2 regions of the Streptomyces sp. NPDC002537 genome follow, and region 2 is predicted to be linked to the other one. Evidence: riboswitches for the same ligand, from Rfam matches in the RefSeq annotation. Region 2 holds a riboswitch; the other holds the start of a gene.
The links. A riboswitch is a leader RNA that binds a small molecule or an ion and turns the genes downstream of it on or off. The one in region 2 is predicted to bind cobalamin.
Positions count from the first base shown of each region.

Region 1 (8,089 bases), on a different contig from region 2:
CGGTGGCGGCGCGCCGGGAGGCGGACACGGTCGTCGTGTCCGTGACGGACGGCTGCGGCGGCATCCCCGAGGACGATCTGCCCCGCGTCTTCGACACGGGCTGGCGCGGCAGCGCGGCCCGCACGCCCCCGGCGGGCGCGGGCCTGGGCCTGGCGATCGTCCGCGGCATCGTGGAGGCGCACGCGGGCCGCGCGACGGTCCGGAACGTCCCGGGCGGCTGCCGCTTCGACGTGGTCCTCCCGACGGCGGCACCCTAGCCGCAGCCGGAGCAGCCGGACCCGCTTTCCCGAGAACTGAGCGGAGCGGGAAGCGCGTCGGCCGGGGAGACGCCCTGTCATGCGGGTTCTGGTGATGACGGCGGGTTCAGTCGGGGACGTCCTGCCGTACGGCCTGGGCTTCCGCCCGCTGCCCACGGACCCTCGCGCCGCCGGCCGCTGACGCGGCATCGACTCATGTGACAGCACACCTGAGCGCTCCGCTGGAAGTGCGGTCGTTCGCCTGCGGGCCGTCAGTGGGCGACCGCGTCCGGGCAGGTACCGGGCGACCGGGTGCCACGGCGGCGTGGTCGGTGAACACCCGGTGCGGCAGCGGTTCGTAGCGTCCCGAAGGGGCGCGGGAAGCGTCGGTCTGCGGCTCCGCCGCGTGGGCGCGACCAGCCACGACGCACCCGCAGACGGCGTACCGGACTTCCAGCGGAGCGCTTAGGCGGAGCGCTCAGCCGGACTGCCGCTGGATCAGGTCCTCCAGTGAGCCCTGGGGGACCTGACCGTCGGGGGTGAGTTTGTCGACCGCTTTCGGGAGTGCCTCCGCAAGTTCGTCGGCGGCCTGTTCCGGGGTGATGCCCGCCTTCTGGGCGACGTGTTCGAGCGCCTGGTACGGCAGGGCCTGCGCGACCTCCGGACCACTGAGCGGCTCGTTGGCACCGGTGCCGACCCAGGAGTCGGTCTTCGCGCCGAGGCCGCCCTCCTGGAGCTGGTGCAGCAGGCCGTCGAGGGACTCCCCTCCCCCGCTGCCGAGGGCGCCGAGGAGGGAACCCAGCAGATTGCCGCCCTTGGCGCCGCCGAGCAGCCCGCCGAGCAGGCTTCCGAGGTCGTTGTCCGCCATGTCTGCCGCCTTTCCTGGAAGCGCACCGATATGCCCATCCATCTATCCAGGGCGGGCGGGTCCGGCCCGGGATGGCGGGATGTTCACCCGTACGCAGCCACGGCCGGGCTCCGCTGCGGCGCCCGCGCGAACTCCGCCATCCCCTCCGCGAACCCCACCCCGGCGCGCCAGCCCAGCTCTTCGCGCAGCCGCCGCGAGGTGGCGGTGATGTGCCGGACGTCGCCGAGGCGGTATTCGCCGGTCACCACGGGTGCGGGTCCGCCGTGGGCGAGGGCCAGGGCGGTGGCCATCTCGCCGACGGTGTGAGGGGTGTCGCTGCCGCAGTTGTACGCGCGGAGGGCGCCGCCCCCGGGCCGGTCGGCGAGGGACTCCAGGGCGAGGGCGTTCGCGGCGGCCACGTCCCGTACGTGGACGAAGTCCCGGCGCTGGCCGCCGTCCTCGAAGACCCGGGGGGCCTCGCCGCGGGCGAGCGCGGAGCGGAAGAAGGACGCGACGCCCGCGTACGGGGTGTCGCGGGGCATCCCCGGCCCGTAGACGTTGTGGTAGCGCAGCGAGACGGCCGTGCCGTCCGTGGCGCGGGCCCAGGCGGCGGCGAGGTGTTCCTGGGCGAGCTTGGTGGCCGCGTAGACGTTGCGCGGGTCGGTGGGCGCGGCCTCGTCGACGAGGCCGGGCGCCAGTTCGCGGACGCAGACCGGGCAGCGTGGTTCGAAGCGCCCGGCGTCGAGGTCCGCGGCGGTCCGGGGGCCGGGGCGCACCGGGCCGTGCGCGGGGCACGCGTAGTGGCCCTCGCCGTAGACGACCATGGACCCGGCGAGCACGAGGCGGCGGACGCCCGCGGCGGCCATCTCCGCGAGGAGGACGGCCGTGCCGAGGTCGTTGCAGCCGACGTAGGCGGGGGCGTCGGCGAAGTCCTTGCCGAGGCCGACCATCGCGGCCTGGTGGCAGACCGCGTCGACGCCCCGCAGGGCCCGTGCCACGGCCGCGCGGTCGCGGACGTCGGCCTCGGTCCACTCGACGCCGGGGGGCCGGGGCGGTGCTTCGGGGTGGGCCGCGGGCAGCAGCGCGTCGAGGACGACGGGCTGGTGCCCACGGGCGGTGAGTGCGGTGACGACGTGCGAGCCGATGAAGCCCGCGCCTCCGGTGACGAGTACGCGCATGGCTCCGACGTTAGGGGCGCGGGCGGTGCCGCGCCCCCCGACGGGCCGTCCCGTCACCGGTCCGTAAGGACCTCAGCCCTCGGTCGTGGCGGACGGCGCGCGTGCCGCCCAGCGCTGTTCGACCCTGCCGAAGCGCCAGTAGGCGAGGGCCGCGCCCCAGACCACGACGAACAGGCCGACGATGACGAACCCGACGTTGTCGAGGTCGAGGCCGGAGATCCAGCCGGTGACCGCGTCGTTCATGCCGAGCTTCTCGTGCAGCACGGTGACGAGTTCGATGGTGCCGATGAGGAAGGCGACGGCGATCGACAGCCCGGTGATGGTGAGGTTGTAGTAGACCTTGCGGACGGGGTTGGAGAACGCCCACTGGTAGGCGAAGTTCATGAACGTGCCGTCGAGGGTGTCGAACAGGCTCATGCCGGCGGCGAACAGCAGCGGCAGGCAGAGGATCGCGTACCAGGGCAGCCCGGCGGCCGCGCCGCTGCCCGCCATCACCATCAGGGTGACCTCGGTGGCGGTGTCGAAGCCGATCCCGAAGAGGAAGCCCAGCGGGTACATCTGGCCGGGGCGGGTGATGGAGCGGGTGAGCCGGCCGAGGATGCGGTTCATGAAGCCCCGCGAGTCCAGCTGCGCCTCCAGCTCCGCCTCGTCGTAGCGGCCCTCGCGCATCGCGCGGAAGATGCGCATGATGCCCGCGAGGGCGACGAGGTTGAGGGCGGCGATGAGGTAGAGGAAGCCGCCGGAGACGGTGGTGCCCACGACCCCGAGGGTCTGGTGGGTGGTGGAGCCCTCGTCCATGATCTTCCCGGCGATCCGGGTGCCGCCGGCGACCAGCAGCGTCATGACGACCACCACGCTGGAGTGCCCGAGCGCGAACCAGAAGCCGACCGAGACCGGGCGTTTGCCGTCGGCCATCAGCTTGCGGGTGGTGTTGTCGATGGCGGCGATGTGGTCGGCGTCGAAGGCGTGCCGCATGCCGAGGGTGTAGGCGGTCACGCCGAGCCCCACGCCGTAGGCCTTGGAGCCGACGGTGTAGTGGTCGGGGACGACGAGCAGGTAGAGCACGCCGAACGCGACGACGTGCAGGGCGGCGATGACGGCCAGCAGGCCGGCCGTGCGGACGGTGTCCTGGCGGCGCCAGCGGAAGGAGGACGGTGTGCCGACGGACGTGTCGGCGGGCCCGGGTATGTCGGTGGGCAGAGTCATTTGCGGGTCACGCTCCAGCACCTCGTGGAATGTTCTCGTGAGATGCCGTGGCCGGTCTCCTGGCTTACGGGTTCGCTCGCGCCCGTCCCCGCCTTCCCGGCAGCCGGCTGCGGCCAGTGGCTCCGCGCTCCCGTGGGGGGTGGCGCGCGAAATGGGACGGTAACTCCCCGATCACAGTGGCGAGGGCCGCTCCGGCCTGGGACCACAGGGGTCCTTCACCGGTCTTCCCGAACACCACGGCCGGGCCACTTTAGCGCTCCGACCGGCACCTGTGGCGAGGAAGTGGCGGTTTACACAGCTGCGCGAAAGGTCCGGCAGGGGCGCGTGGACAACCCGGCACCGGTGCTGGACGCACCCCGCGGACCGGTGCTACCAGTGCAGTTGACGGGGTACCCCGTCCGGCACGAGAGAGGGCACCGCCATGGCAGACACCGGGCAAGAGCCGGAGCATCGGGTCGGATTCGTACGCCGGATCGGGCTGTTCCAGGCCACCGCGATCAACATGAGCCAGATGTGCGGCATCGGACCGTTCGTCACCATCCCCTTGATGGTGACGGCGTTCGGCGGGCCACAGGCGGTCATCGGATTCGTCGCGGGCGCGCTGCTCGCCCTCGCGGACGGGCTGATCTGGGCGGAGCTGGGGGCCTCGCTGCCGGGGGCGGGCGGCAGCTATGTGTATCTGCGGCAGGCGTTCCAGTACCGCAGCGGCAAGCTGATGCCGTTCCTCTTCGTGTGGACGGCGATGCTGTTCATCCCGCTCGGCATGTCGACCGGGATCGTCGGCTTCGTGCAGTACCTCGGCTATCTGTGGCCGGAGATGGGGCGGACGACGGGGGACCTCGTCGGTCTCGCGGTCATCCTGCTGATCGTGGTGGCCCTGTGGCGGCGGGTCGAGAACATCGCGAGACTCACCGTGGTGCTGTGGGCCGTGATGATCGCCTCGGTCGTCCTCGTCATCCTCGCCGCCTTCACCCACTTCAGCCCCGACCGGGCCTTCACCTACCCGTCCCACGCCTTCGAGCTGACCACCAATCATTTCTGGGTGGGCTTCGCGGCGGGCCTGACGATCGGCATCTACGACTATCTCGGCTACAACACCGCCGCCTACATGGGCGCCGAGATCAAGAGCCCCGGCCGCACCATGCCGCGCGCCATCATCTACTCCATCCTCGGCATCATGGTGATCTATCTGCTGCTCCAGATCGGCACCCTCGGGGTCGTCCCCTGGCGCCAGATGCTCGACGAGAACGCGACGGCCCACTCGTCCGTCGCCTCCGCGGTGCTGGAGGCGGCCTGGGGCAAGGGGGCGGCGCGGACCGTCACGGTGCTGATCCTCGTCACCGCCGTCGCCTCCGTCCTCACCGGCCTCCTCGGCGGCTCCCGCGTGCCCTACGACGCCGCCCGCGACAAGGTCTTCTTCCGCTCCTTCGGCAGCCTGCACCCGCGCCACCACTTCCCTGTGCTCGGCCTGGCGTCGATGGGCGCCATCACCGCCGTCGGCTTCCTGATCGGCCGTCATACGGACCTGACGACCCTGATCCAGCTGCTGACCACCGTCATGGTGATCGTGCAGGCACTGGCGCAGGTGGTCGCCGTGACGGTGCTGCGCCGCCGGCAGCCAGGGCTGCGGCGCCCGTACCGGATGTGGCTCTACCCGCTGCCGAGCCTGGTCGCGCTCGTGGGCTGGCTGGTGATCTACGGCTACGCGGACCGCAACTCGCCCGGCAGGCACCCCATCGAATGGTCGCTCGCCTGGGTCGGCGCGGGCTGTGTGGCCTTCGTGCTCTGGGCGCGCCACGAGCAGGTGTGGCCGTTCGGGCCGCGGGAGGTCTCCGAGGAGTACCTGACCGCGCCGGACCCCGACACCGGAACCGGACCCGAGGGCCCGGACGCGGACCCCGGACCCGGCACCGGGCCGGGCGCCGGCACCGACCCCAGGGAGCCCGCCCCTGCCTGACGGCACGTCACGCCGCGGGCCGGCCACCGTCGGCCGGTCCGCCGGTGAGGGAAAATGCCTGCATGCCTGTGACCCCCTCACCCACCGCACCCGTCTCCTCCTCCTCGCGGCTCCCGGCCGCGAGGCCGCGCAGACTGCTCTGGCCCCGCCTCATATTCGGGCTGTGGTTCCGGCCGGTCGAGGTGCTCGACGAGGCCCGGGACCGCAGCGTCTGGGGTACGGCCACCTTCCTCTGCCTGCTCTGCGGGGTCCTCGGGACGGTGGGCAAGGACTCGTTCTGGGGGCAGTGGCGGATCAGCCCCACGCTCGCGCTGGAGGCGATGGCCATAGCCGACGGCGTCCTGCTCCTGGCCAGCCTGCTGCTCGGGGTCGCCACGCACGCCATCGCCCGACGGCTCGGCGGCAACGGGCGGTTCGGGCCGACCGTGACCCTGTTCGTGGTGATCTTCTGGGCGACCGATCTGCCGCGGCTGGTGCTGGACACCTGGCTGCCGGGCGACTCCTACGCCGTACGCGCCGCCGCCTGGATCACCGCGGGCTTCGGCTATGCCTTCGCCGCCCTGCTGATCCGCGGTCAGCATCACCTGCCGACGCACAAGGCCGTGGCCGCGGTGAGCATTCAGATGCTGGCGGCGCTCGCCCTGCTCAAGTTCCCCATGGAGAACTGAGGTCCGGAAGTCCGGACCGTCGCGCCCGGCCGTCCGCGCATCGCGCCCGCACCGGAAGCCGAAGGCCCGCCCGGTGCGACGGGGGATGCACACCGGGCGGGCTCACGCACATTTCTACCTCATCAAGGATGGGTGATGCACCAAAAACCTGTTCGGCTTTTTCCGTCACCAGCTCACGGGGAGTGAAATCAAGCCACGCGCCCGCATGGTGGGCCGCCGGCGCAGCTCCTCGCGCGGCACGTCGAGCCTGAGCCCCGGGAGCCGCTCCAACAGCACTGCCAGCGCGGTTTCCGTCTCCATCCTGGCCAGCGGCGCGCCCAGGCAGTAGTGGATGCCGTGCCCCAGCCCGAGATGCCCGGAACGATCACGGGTCGGATCCAGCCGTTCCGGATCGGGGAAGTGACGAGGATCACGATTGGCGGAGGCGATGGAGAGCAGGACGGTCTCCCCCGCGGGCACGGTGACCCCACCGATCTCGATGTCTTCCAGCGGAAACCGCCGGATCGCCAGGGGCGCCGGGCCGTCCCACCGGTTGAACTCCTCGACCGCCGCACCGAGTCCGGCCGGATTCACGCGCAAGGATTCCGTCAACGCCGGATGGTCCAGCAGGGCGAGGACCGCGTTGCCGATCAGGTGGACGGAGTTCTCGTAACCGGCGAAGAGGATGAGGAAGGCCAGCGAGGTCAGTTCCTCCTCGGACAGCCGGTCGTCCGGACCCTCGCCGTCCCGGGCCGCGATCAGGTCGGAGAGCAGGTCGTCGGCGGGCTCCGCGCGCTTGCTCGCGATGAGCCCGGTGAAGAACCGCATCATGCGCCCGACGGCCTGCCTCGCCAGCTCCGGGCGCTCCCGGTCCGGGGCGACCAGCGCGTCGGTCCAGGCCCGGAAGTCGTGCCGGTCCTCCCGCGGTACGCCCAGCAGGTCGCAGATGACGGTGATGGGCAGCGGTCCGGCGTAGGCGGCGATCAGATCGGCGCGCCCGTCGGCCTCGACGGCGTCCAGGAGTTCGTCGGCGACCTTGCGCACGGGTGCCCGGAGCTTGTCGATCCGGCCGGGGGTGAACGCCTTCACCACCAGGCGGCGCACCCGGGTGTGGTCGGGCGGGTCCATGTTGAGCAGATTGGCGTCCAGCGCCGGAGGCAGGGCGAGTCCGCGGTAGTTGCCCGGCGCGGCGTTGATCTTGTCCAGGGAGAGCCGGGGGTCGGCCAGGCACTGGCGCACGTCGTCGTAGCGGGTCACCAGCCAGGCGGGCAGGCCGTCGGTCCCGGTGATCCGGTGGACGGGGCCCGCCTCGCGCAACTTCGCGTAGGTGCCGTACGGATCGGTGGTCAGCGCGGTGACGTCGAAGGGCGCGGGGGCGCCGGACGCTGCGGTGTTCTGCATGGCACCCGACTCTAGAGGGGTGGTCCGCGGCACCGGTGGCCGCGGTCTCAGGGGGGTTCGGGGGGCTCAGGAGGAGGAGTCGCACGGGCGGCGCCGGGTCCGTAGCGTTACGGACCCGGCGCCGGCCTGTGGCGCAGGCGGCCTTGACCCCCGTCCAGGGCCGCCTCGTCTGTGGGCCGCGCGCCGTCAGGGACGGCGTGCCGCGCAGATCTCCCGTATGTCGGTGAGCACGGATTCGACCAGCGGATGGCGGTAGACGTCCGCGACGCGGGCCAAGTGCTCGTGCTCCTCGGCCGGATCGGCGCTGACGTTCATCACCACGCTGTCCGCGTGCGGCGCGGGCACATGGCCGGTGGCCCGGTTGGCGAGGCCCCGGCGCAGGGCCGCCGCCTCGACCACCGCGGCGAGCGAGCGCTCGTCCAGGGAGGCCGCCCGCGCCTTCTCCACGGCGATGTCCATCGTCGCGATCTCGACGTGCCGCCGGATCGCCCGCTGGACGTCGCGGATCTCCGCCATCTGCCGGTTGGCGCGCCACTCCAGGTCGGCGAAGGGCCAGCGGCCGGCCCAGCGGCGCTCGGCGAGGGTGACCTCCGGGGCGTGGGCGGTGACATCCTGCC
Region 1 covers NZ_JBSFWT010000107.1:13,357-21,445, reverse strand. The annotation lists gene ACWD4A_RS31530 (sensor histidine kinase) at 1-257, shown strand, start outside; gene ACWD4A_RS31525 (YidB family protein) at 715-1,104, opposite strand; gene ACWD4A_RS31520 (NAD-dependent epimerase/dehydratase family protein) at 1,188-2,261, opposite strand; gene ACWD4A_RS31515 (HoxN/HupN/NixA family nickel/cobalt transporter) at 2,334-3,467, opposite strand; cobalamin riboswitch at 3,500-3,721, opposite strand; gene ACWD4A_RS31510 (APC family permease) at 3,889-5,424, shown strand; gene ACWD4A_RS31505 (YIP1 family protein) at 5,487-6,092, shown strand; gene ACWD4A_RS31500 (cytochrome P450 family protein) at 6,258-7,472, opposite strand; gene ACWD4A_RS31495 (MAB_1171c family putative transporter) at 7,659-8,089, opposite strand, start outside.
Region 1: another riboswitch for cobalamin. It lies ahead of ACWD4A_RS31515 (HoxN/HupN/NixA family nickel/cobalt transporter); the one in region 2 lies ahead of ACWD4A_RS10670 (ribonucleoside-diphosphate reductase subunit alpha).

Region 2 (8,089 bases):
TCACCGACGGGCTTCCCGAGCGCATCCATCACCCCGCCGGGATCCTCCGCGACCGCCTCACCCGCAAGATGCCCGACCCCGTACCGGAACGGCTGCCGCAACCGCTCCCCCAGCCGCTGCGCGCCTGTTCAGGCGGGTGCGGCCGGATGTTCCGGCCCGTCGCCGACGAGGGTCGCTGCCGTGGCTGCCGTACGGGGGCGGCCGCGGCGGCCCATGACACGTCCGGGGCGATCGCGGCCACCAGGCGCGGCGTGAACGCCGTCCGCGAGGCCATGTACGGCGCCGTCAGCCCACAGCGATCCTGAAGTGGCTCCCGTTGAAGGGACCCAGCGCCGCCCGCGCCCGGAGCCGCGGAACCGAGTCGTCCGCCGTGAACTCCTTACGGCCCAGCCCCAGTCGCGCCCTGCGCTGGCCCCGGTAGCGGAAGTACACGGCCATCTCGTGGGGGCCGGTCCCTACGGGGATTTCCGTCGTGCCCCAGCGTGCCTCCGACTCGACACCGTCGATCTCCACCAGCGGCCTGGTGAAGAGGAGATGGAAGGGGCGCGCCACCAGCGAGGGGCGTATGTCGACGAGCAACTTCATCATCATCGGATCCTTGAACTTACCTGCGCGCGGCGCAAGTTATTTTACGGCCGTTGCCATACCGATATGCGGACAGGGGGTGACGCCCGCCACTCCCCTGACCTAGATTTCCTGCGCATCACGTAGTGATCATCTAGGGGGGAGTCGCCGTCATGACAGAACCACCGATGGAGCCGCCGGAGAGCGGCCGCAGGGCCGCTGTCGTCACCGTGCCGCTGGTCGTGGCGGGGATATGCCTGGCCATACCCTTCGTCGCGATGTTGTGGGTCGGCTCCTACAACCGGCTCACGCCCGCGTTCATCGGGATTCCGTTCTTCTACTGGTACCAGATGGCGTGGGTCTTCGTGTCCACCGCCCTCACCACGATCGCGTATGTGATCGTGCGCCGGCAGGAGCGCATCCGCAGGGCGGGTGAGCAGCGGTGAAGAACGGCGTGAACGGCGTGGCACTCGCCGTGTTCATCTTCTTCTTCCTCGTCGTCACGGTCATGGGGTTCGTGGCCTCGAAGTGGCGGCGCGCGGAGAACGCGGACAATCTTGATGAATGGGGACTGGGCGGGCGCTCGTTCGGTACCTGGATCACCTGGTTCCTGCTGGGCGGCGACCTCTATACCGCGTACACCTTCGTCGCCGTGCCGGCGGCCATCTACGCGGGCGGTGCGGCGGGCTTCTTCGCGGTGCCGTACACGATTCTCTGTTATCCGCTGGTGTTCACCTTTCTGCCGCGTCTGTGGTCGGTCGCGCACAAGCACGGCTATGTGACGTCCTCGGACTTCGTCCGCGGCCGGTTCGGGTCGAAGGGGCTGTCGCTGGCGCTCGCGCTGACCGGGCTGCTCGCGACGATGCCGTACATCGCGCTCCAGCTCGTCGGCATCCAGGCCGTGCTGGACGTACTGGGGGTCGGTGGCGGATCCAACTGGTTCATGAAGGACCTGCCGCTGCTCATCGCGTTCGGCGTGCTCGCGGCATACACCTATTCCGCGGGGCTGCGGGCGCCCGCGATGATCGCGTTCGTCAAGGACGCACTCGTCTACATCGTGATCATCGTGGCCGTCATCTACATCCCCATCAAACTCGGCGGCTTCGACCACATCTTCGCCAAGTCGGCCGAGGCCTTTGCGGTCAAGAACCCCGAGACGGGAAAGCCGCGCGGTTCTCTGGTGGCCGGCGCGGACGCGCAATGGGCGTACGCGACGCTGGCCATGGGCTCGGCGATGGCGCTGTTCCTCTATCCGCATTCGGTGACCGCGGTGCTCTCCAGCAAGAGCCGCAACGTGATCCGCCGGAACACCACGATCCTGCCGCTGTACTCGCTGATGCTGGGCCTGCTGGCCATGCTCGGCTTCATGGCGATCGCCGCCGGGGTCAAGGTGAAGAACGGCCAGCTGGCCATTCCGCAGCTCTTCGCGGACATGTTCCCCGACTGGTTCACGGGCGTGGCCTTCGCGGCGATCGGAATCGGCGCGCTGGTGCCCGCGGCCATCATGTCCATTGCTGCCGCGAATCTCTTCACGCGCAACATCTACAAGGACTTCATCAGGCCGGACGCCTCGCCCGAGCGCGAGGCGAAGGTCTCCAAGCTGGCCTCGCTGCTGGTGAAGGTCGGCGCGCTGGTCTTCGTCCTCACCATGGACAAGACGGTCGCGATCAATTTCCAGCTGCTCGGCGGCATCTGGATCCTGCAGACCGTTCCGGCGCTCGTCGGCGGGCTCTTCACCCGCTGGTTCCACCGGTGGGCGCTGCTGGCCGGCTGGGCGGTGGGCATGGCGTACGGGACATGGCGGTCGTATGACACGCCGAGTGCCACGCAGGATCATTTCGGGAATACCAACCTGATCCCCTTTATCGGGGAGAAGGGGTATATCGGGCTTACCGCCTTTGTTCTCAATGTGGTCGTGGCTGTGGTGCTGACGTTCGCCTTCAAGGCGTTCCGGGTGCCGGACGGTGTCGACGAGACGTCGGCCTCGGACTACACGGCGGATGCCGGCGATGCCGGCGTTCGGGGCGATCTGCCTACGGCGGGGCATTAGCCCCGGGGCCGGGCCCCGGGCCGGGCCCGGACCCGGTGCCGCTTCCGTCCGGCGGCCCGGCGGCCCGCCGTCGCGCGCTGCGCCGAAGCGCCGTTCGGCCGCGGCGCGGGTCGGCGACTGCGGGTCGTCTGCGGTTGCTCGCGCCCACGCGGCGGAGCCGCATATCGATACAGCCCCGCGCCCCTTACGGGGCGCCCCGGCACCGTCGACAGCCCGGCGGCCGCGGCCCGTCAGCGGTTGCTCGCGCCCACGCGGCGGAGCCGCATATCGACGCAGCCCCGCGCCCCTTGCGGGGCGCCCCGGCGCTGTCGGCACCCGTCCTCCCGACGGGGCGCCCCGGCACCGTCGCCCCCGAAGCCACCCTCCGGGGCCCCCGCAGCCCCTCCCGCGGGCCGTCGGGCACCGAGGGTCTCCCAGGGCCGCCACGCCCCCGACAGGGGCGCGGCGGCCCTTCGCCGCGCCCTCGCCATCCCCCGTACCCCCAGGCCCCGTTAGCACATTTCGACTCGCTCGATTACCGCGCGACACAACATGTGGTGGTGCATGCGACGGCCAGCACTAGATGTATGCTCGTCCTCGCTGTCGTCGCAGGGGAATCCGGTGGAAATCCGGAACTGTCCCGCAACGGTGCATGTATGCCGTAATGACGCATGCAGGAGTCCGAGTACCTGCCGACAGCACGCCCACCGCTGAGCCGTCCCGGCCCCGCACGGGCGTTTTGTATTCGTCCGGGCCTCGCGGGTTGGGTCGATGGACGCTACGAGCATGCCCTGGTGCTGTCAGGCATGCCCGTACGCGCCCGTCGCGCGCCACCCGCCCGGCCCTCTGCCGAGCGAGGGAGAGCCTCAGTGACCATCGCGCCCGCCGATCCGGTCTCAACGTCCGCGGAAGCGACCGGCGGCCCCGGGACCGCGCTGCTGCGCACCCTGACCGACCTCACCGCCGATCTGCCCGCCACCGACCCCGGGAAGGTCGCCGCCGCCGCGCTGCGCGGCCGCAGCGCGGGTTCGGACGAGGCCGAACTGCGGTCCCTGGCCACCGAGGCCGCCGCCGGTCTCATCGCCGAGGAGCCCGAGTACTCCAAGCTCGCGGCCCGGCTGCTCACCCTCGCCATCGCCGAGGAGGCCGCCGGACAGGGCGCCACCTCCTTCGCCGCCTCCGTCGCGACGGGCCACCGCGAGGGCCTGATCGCCGACGACACCGCGGCCTTCGTGCGGACCCACGCCGAGCGGCTGGACGCGCTCGTCGACACGGCCCTCCTCGACGGCGCCGACGACCGCTTCGGCTACTTCGGCCTGCGCACCCTGCACAGCCGCTACCTGCTGCGCCACCCGATCACCCGGCAGGTCATCGAGACCCCGCAGCACTTCCTGCTGCGCGTGGCCTGCGGCCTCGCCGAGGACCACTCGGAGCGCGCCCTGGCGGAGGTCGCCGAGCTCTACGGGCTGACGAGCACCCTCTCGTACCTGCCCTCCTCCCCCACACTGTTCAACTCCGGCACCCGCCACCCGCAGATGTCGTCCTGCTACCTGCTGGACTCGCCGCTGGACGAGCTGGACTCGATCTACGACCGCTACCACCAGGTGGCGCGCCTGTCGAAGCACGCGGGCGGCATCGGCCTCTCCTACTCCCGCATCCGCTCGCGCGGCTCGCTGATCCGCGGCACCAACGGGCACTCCAACGGCATCGTGCCGTTCCTGCGCACGCTCGACGCCTCCGTCGCGGCCGTCAACCAGGGCGGCCGGCGCAAGGGCGCGGCCTGTGTCTACCTGGAGACCTGGCACGCGGACATCGAGGAGTTCCTGGAGCTCCGCGACAACACCGGTGAGGAGGCCCGCCGCACGCACAACCTCAACACCGCGCACTGGATCCCGGACGAGTTCATGCGCCGCGTCGAGGCGGACGCCGACTGGTCGCTGTTCTCCCCGGCCGACACGCCCGACCTGGTCGACCTGTACGGCGACGAGTTCGACGCCGCGTACCGCCGCTACGAGGCCGAGGGCAAGGCCGTCAAGCAGATCCCGGCGCGCGTGCTGTACTCCCGGATGATGCGCACCCTCGCGCAGACCGGCAACGGCTGGATGACCTTCAAGGACGCGTCCAACCGCACCGCGAACCAGACCGCCGAGCCCGGCAAGGTCGTCCACTCCTCGAACCTCTGCACCGAGATCCTCGAGGTCACCGACGACGGCGAGACGGCCGTCTGCAACCTCGGCTCGGTCAACCTGGCCCAGCACCTGGGCGCCGACGGCGAGATGGACTGGGAGAAGCTCGACCGTACGGTCCGTACGGCCGTGACCTTCCTCGACCGTGTCGTGGACATCAACTTCTACCCGACCGAGCAGGCCGGGAACTCCAACAGCCGCTGGCGTCCGGTCGGCCTGGGCCTGATGGGTCTCCAGGACGTCTTCTTCCGGCTCCGCCTGCCCTTCGACTCCCCCGAGGCGAAGGAGCTGTCCACCCGGATCTCCGAGCGGATCATGCTCGCGGCGTACGAGGCGTCCGCCGACCTCGCCGAGCGGCACGGCCCGCACCCGGCCTGGTCCGCGACCCGCACCGCGCGCGGCGTGCTGCACCCCGACCACTACCCCAACGCCGAGCAGGCGTGGGCGGACCGCTGGGCCGCGCTGCGCGCCCGCATCGCCGAGGTCGGCATGCGCAACTCGCTGCTGCTGGCCATCGCGCCGACGGCCACCATCGCGTCCATCGCGGGCGTCTACGAGTGCATCGAGCCGCAGGTGTCCAACCTGTTCAAGCGCGAGACCCTCAGCGGTGAGTTCCTCCAGGTCAACACCTACCTGGTGGAGGACCTCAAGCAGCTCGGCGTGTGGGACCGCACCACGCGGGACGCGATGACCGACGCCAACGGCTCGATCCAGGACATGCAGTGGATCCCCAAGGAGGTCCGCGACCTCTACCGCACCGCCTGGGAGATCCCGCAGCGCGCCCTGATCGACATGGCCGCGGCCCGTACGCCGTACCTGGACCAGAGCCAGTCGCTGAACCTCTTCATGGCCTCGCCCACCATCGGCAAGCTCAGCTCGATGTACGCGTACGCCTGGAAGCAGGGCATCAAGACGACGTACTACCTGCGTTCGCGCCCGGCCACCCGCATCGCGCGCTCCGCCGGTGCCGCCGCCACCGTCCCCGTGCAGCAGGCCGTGCCCGACGCCGACGCCGTCGCCTGCTCCCTTGAGAACCCCGAGTCCTGCGAGGCCTGCCAGTAATGCCCGCCCGCCGCCCGACCACCACCCCTGAAGGACAGCACTCCGTGCCGGAAGCTTCAATTCAGAAGAACCTGCTGGACCCGGGTTTCGAGCTCACGCTGCGCCCGATGCGGTACCCGGACTTCTACGACCGCTACCGCGACGCGATCAAGAACACGTGGACCGTCGAGGAGGTCGACCTCCACTCCGATGTCGCCGACCTGGCGAAGCTGTCCCCGGGCGAGCAGCACATGATCGGCCGCCTGGTCGCGTTCTTCGCGACCGGTGACTCGATCGTGGCCAACAACCTCGTGCTGACCCTGTACAAGCACATCAACTCCCCCGAGGCGCGGCTGTACCTGTCGCGGCAGCTCTTCGAGGAGGCCGTGCACGTCCAGTTCTATCTGACGCTGCTGGACACCTACCTGCCCGACCCGGACGACCGCGCCGCCGCCTTCGACGCGGTGGAGAACATCCCGTCCATCCGCGAGAAGGCCCAGTTCTGCTTCAAGTGGATCAACGAGGTCGAGAAGCTGGAGCGGCTGGAGACGAAGGCCGACCGCCGTCGCTTCCTGCTCAACCTGATCTGCTTCGCGGCGTGCATCGAGGGCCTGTTCTTCTACGGCGCCTTCGCGTATGTCTACTGGTTCCGGTCCCGCGGCCTGCTGCACGGCCTGGCGACCGGCACCAACTGGGTGTTCCGTGACGAGACCATGCACATGAACTTCGCGTTCGAGGTCGTGGACACCGTCCGCCAGGAGGAGCCCGAGCTCTTCGACGACGAGCTCCAGCAGCAGGTCACCGACATGCTGAAGGAGGCCGTCGAGGCGGAGCTGCAGTTCGGCCGCGACCTGTGCGGCGAGGGCCTGCCGGGCATGAACACCGAGTCCATGCGCGAGTACCTCCAGTGCGTCGCCGACCAGCGCCTCCAGCGCCTCGGCTTCGCCCCGGTCTACGGCTCGGAGAACCCGTTCTCCTTCATGGAGCTCCAGAACGTCCAGGAGCTGACCAACTTCTTCGAGCGCCGCGCCTCCGCGTACCAGGTGGCGGTCGAGGGCACCGTCGGCTTCGACGAGGAGTTCTAGCAGCAGCGCGAAGGGCCCGTACGGAGCGATCCGTACGGGCCCTTCGGCGTTCCCTCAAGCCGCGTGCCGCGGTCAGTCGTTGGCGACGACCGGGTAGCGCGGAGTGCCCTCCGCCATCTGCCGGAGGGCGTCCTTGCGGTCGCGCTTCGAGAGGCGGTCGATGTAGAGGTAGCCGTAGAGGTGGTCCGTCTCGTGCTGGAGGCAGCGGGCGAAGTAGCCGGTGCCCTCGATCACGACGGGGTTGCCCTTGGCGTCCTGGCCGCGGACGACCGCGTAGTCCGGGCGGGCCAGCTCGGCGTAGGCCGTCGGGACGGACAGGCAGCCCTCGTTGGAGTCGTCGAGGACGCGGCGGTCGGCCGGGAGCTCGTCCAGGACGGGGTTGCAGACGGCGCCCACGTGGCGCACGCCCTCGTCGTCCATGCAGTCGTAGACGAAGACCTTGAGGTCGACACCGATCTGGTTGGCGGCCAGGCCGACGCCCTCGGCGGTGCGCTGGCTCGCGAACATGTCGTCGATGAGCTGCGCGAGCCCGTCGTCGAACTCGGTGACGTCCTTGCACTCCTTGTGCAACACGGGGTTGCCGACGACGGTGATCGGACGGGACGTGCCACGCTCGCGGTGCGCGAGCTCGCGCTCCTCGCAGTCCTCGGTGTCCACGATGAATTCGGTGGTCACCGACTGATCGGTCTCTTGCTGCGCCATGCCGCGGTTACGCCTCTCTCAAATGCCCGAAAAGGATGCCTGTACAGGGTACGGGGGCCACGGACGGACCTCAGCAGACTTCTTCCAGATCCCGCCACTCGCGGGTCTCCGGGCTGTCCGCGACCCAGCCGTCGAGCAGGCCACGGACCAGCCCGGCGGGGGCCGCGATGCCGCATTCGCGCTCGGGGACCCAGAGGGAGCCGGAGCCTGCCGTGCGGTGGCCCAGGGGCCCGGGGTGGCCGGGCTCGCTGTGGTCGTGCGGGTCGAGGTGCTCGCCGTCGCCCTCGTCGCTGGGCATCCGGCTCTCGGAGCACGTGCGGCACAGCAGCCGCACGGACGAGGACCAGTCCTCGGCGGCGAACCCGGCGTCGGCGGCGAGCCGCTCCAGGGCGTCCCGGTCGGCCTCGGTGGCGGCCTCCAGGAGGACCACCCAGGTCGGCACGGGCGACGGGGCCCACAGCTCGATCTCGTCGAAGACCGGG
Region 2 covers NZ_JBSFWT010000017.1:13,240-21,328, forward strand. The annotation lists gene ACWD4A_RS10650 (hypothetical protein) at 1-305, shown strand, start outside; gene ACWD4A_RS10655 (hypothetical protein) at 286-591, opposite strand; gene ACWD4A_RS10660 (DUF3311 domain-containing protein) at 738-1,010, shown strand; gene mctP (monocarboxylate uptake permease MctP) at 1,007-2,614, shown strand; adenosylcobalamin-variant (AdoCbl-variant) riboswitch at 3,194-3,292, shown strand; gene ACWD4A_RS10670 (ribonucleoside-diphosphate reductase subunit alpha) at 3,463-5,841, shown strand; gene ACWD4A_RS10675 (ribonucleotide-diphosphate reductase subunit beta) at 5,949-6,905, shown strand; gene def (peptide deformylase) at 6,978-7,607, opposite strand; gene ACWD4A_RS10685 (tetratricopeptide repeat protein) at 7,678-8,089, opposite strand, start outside.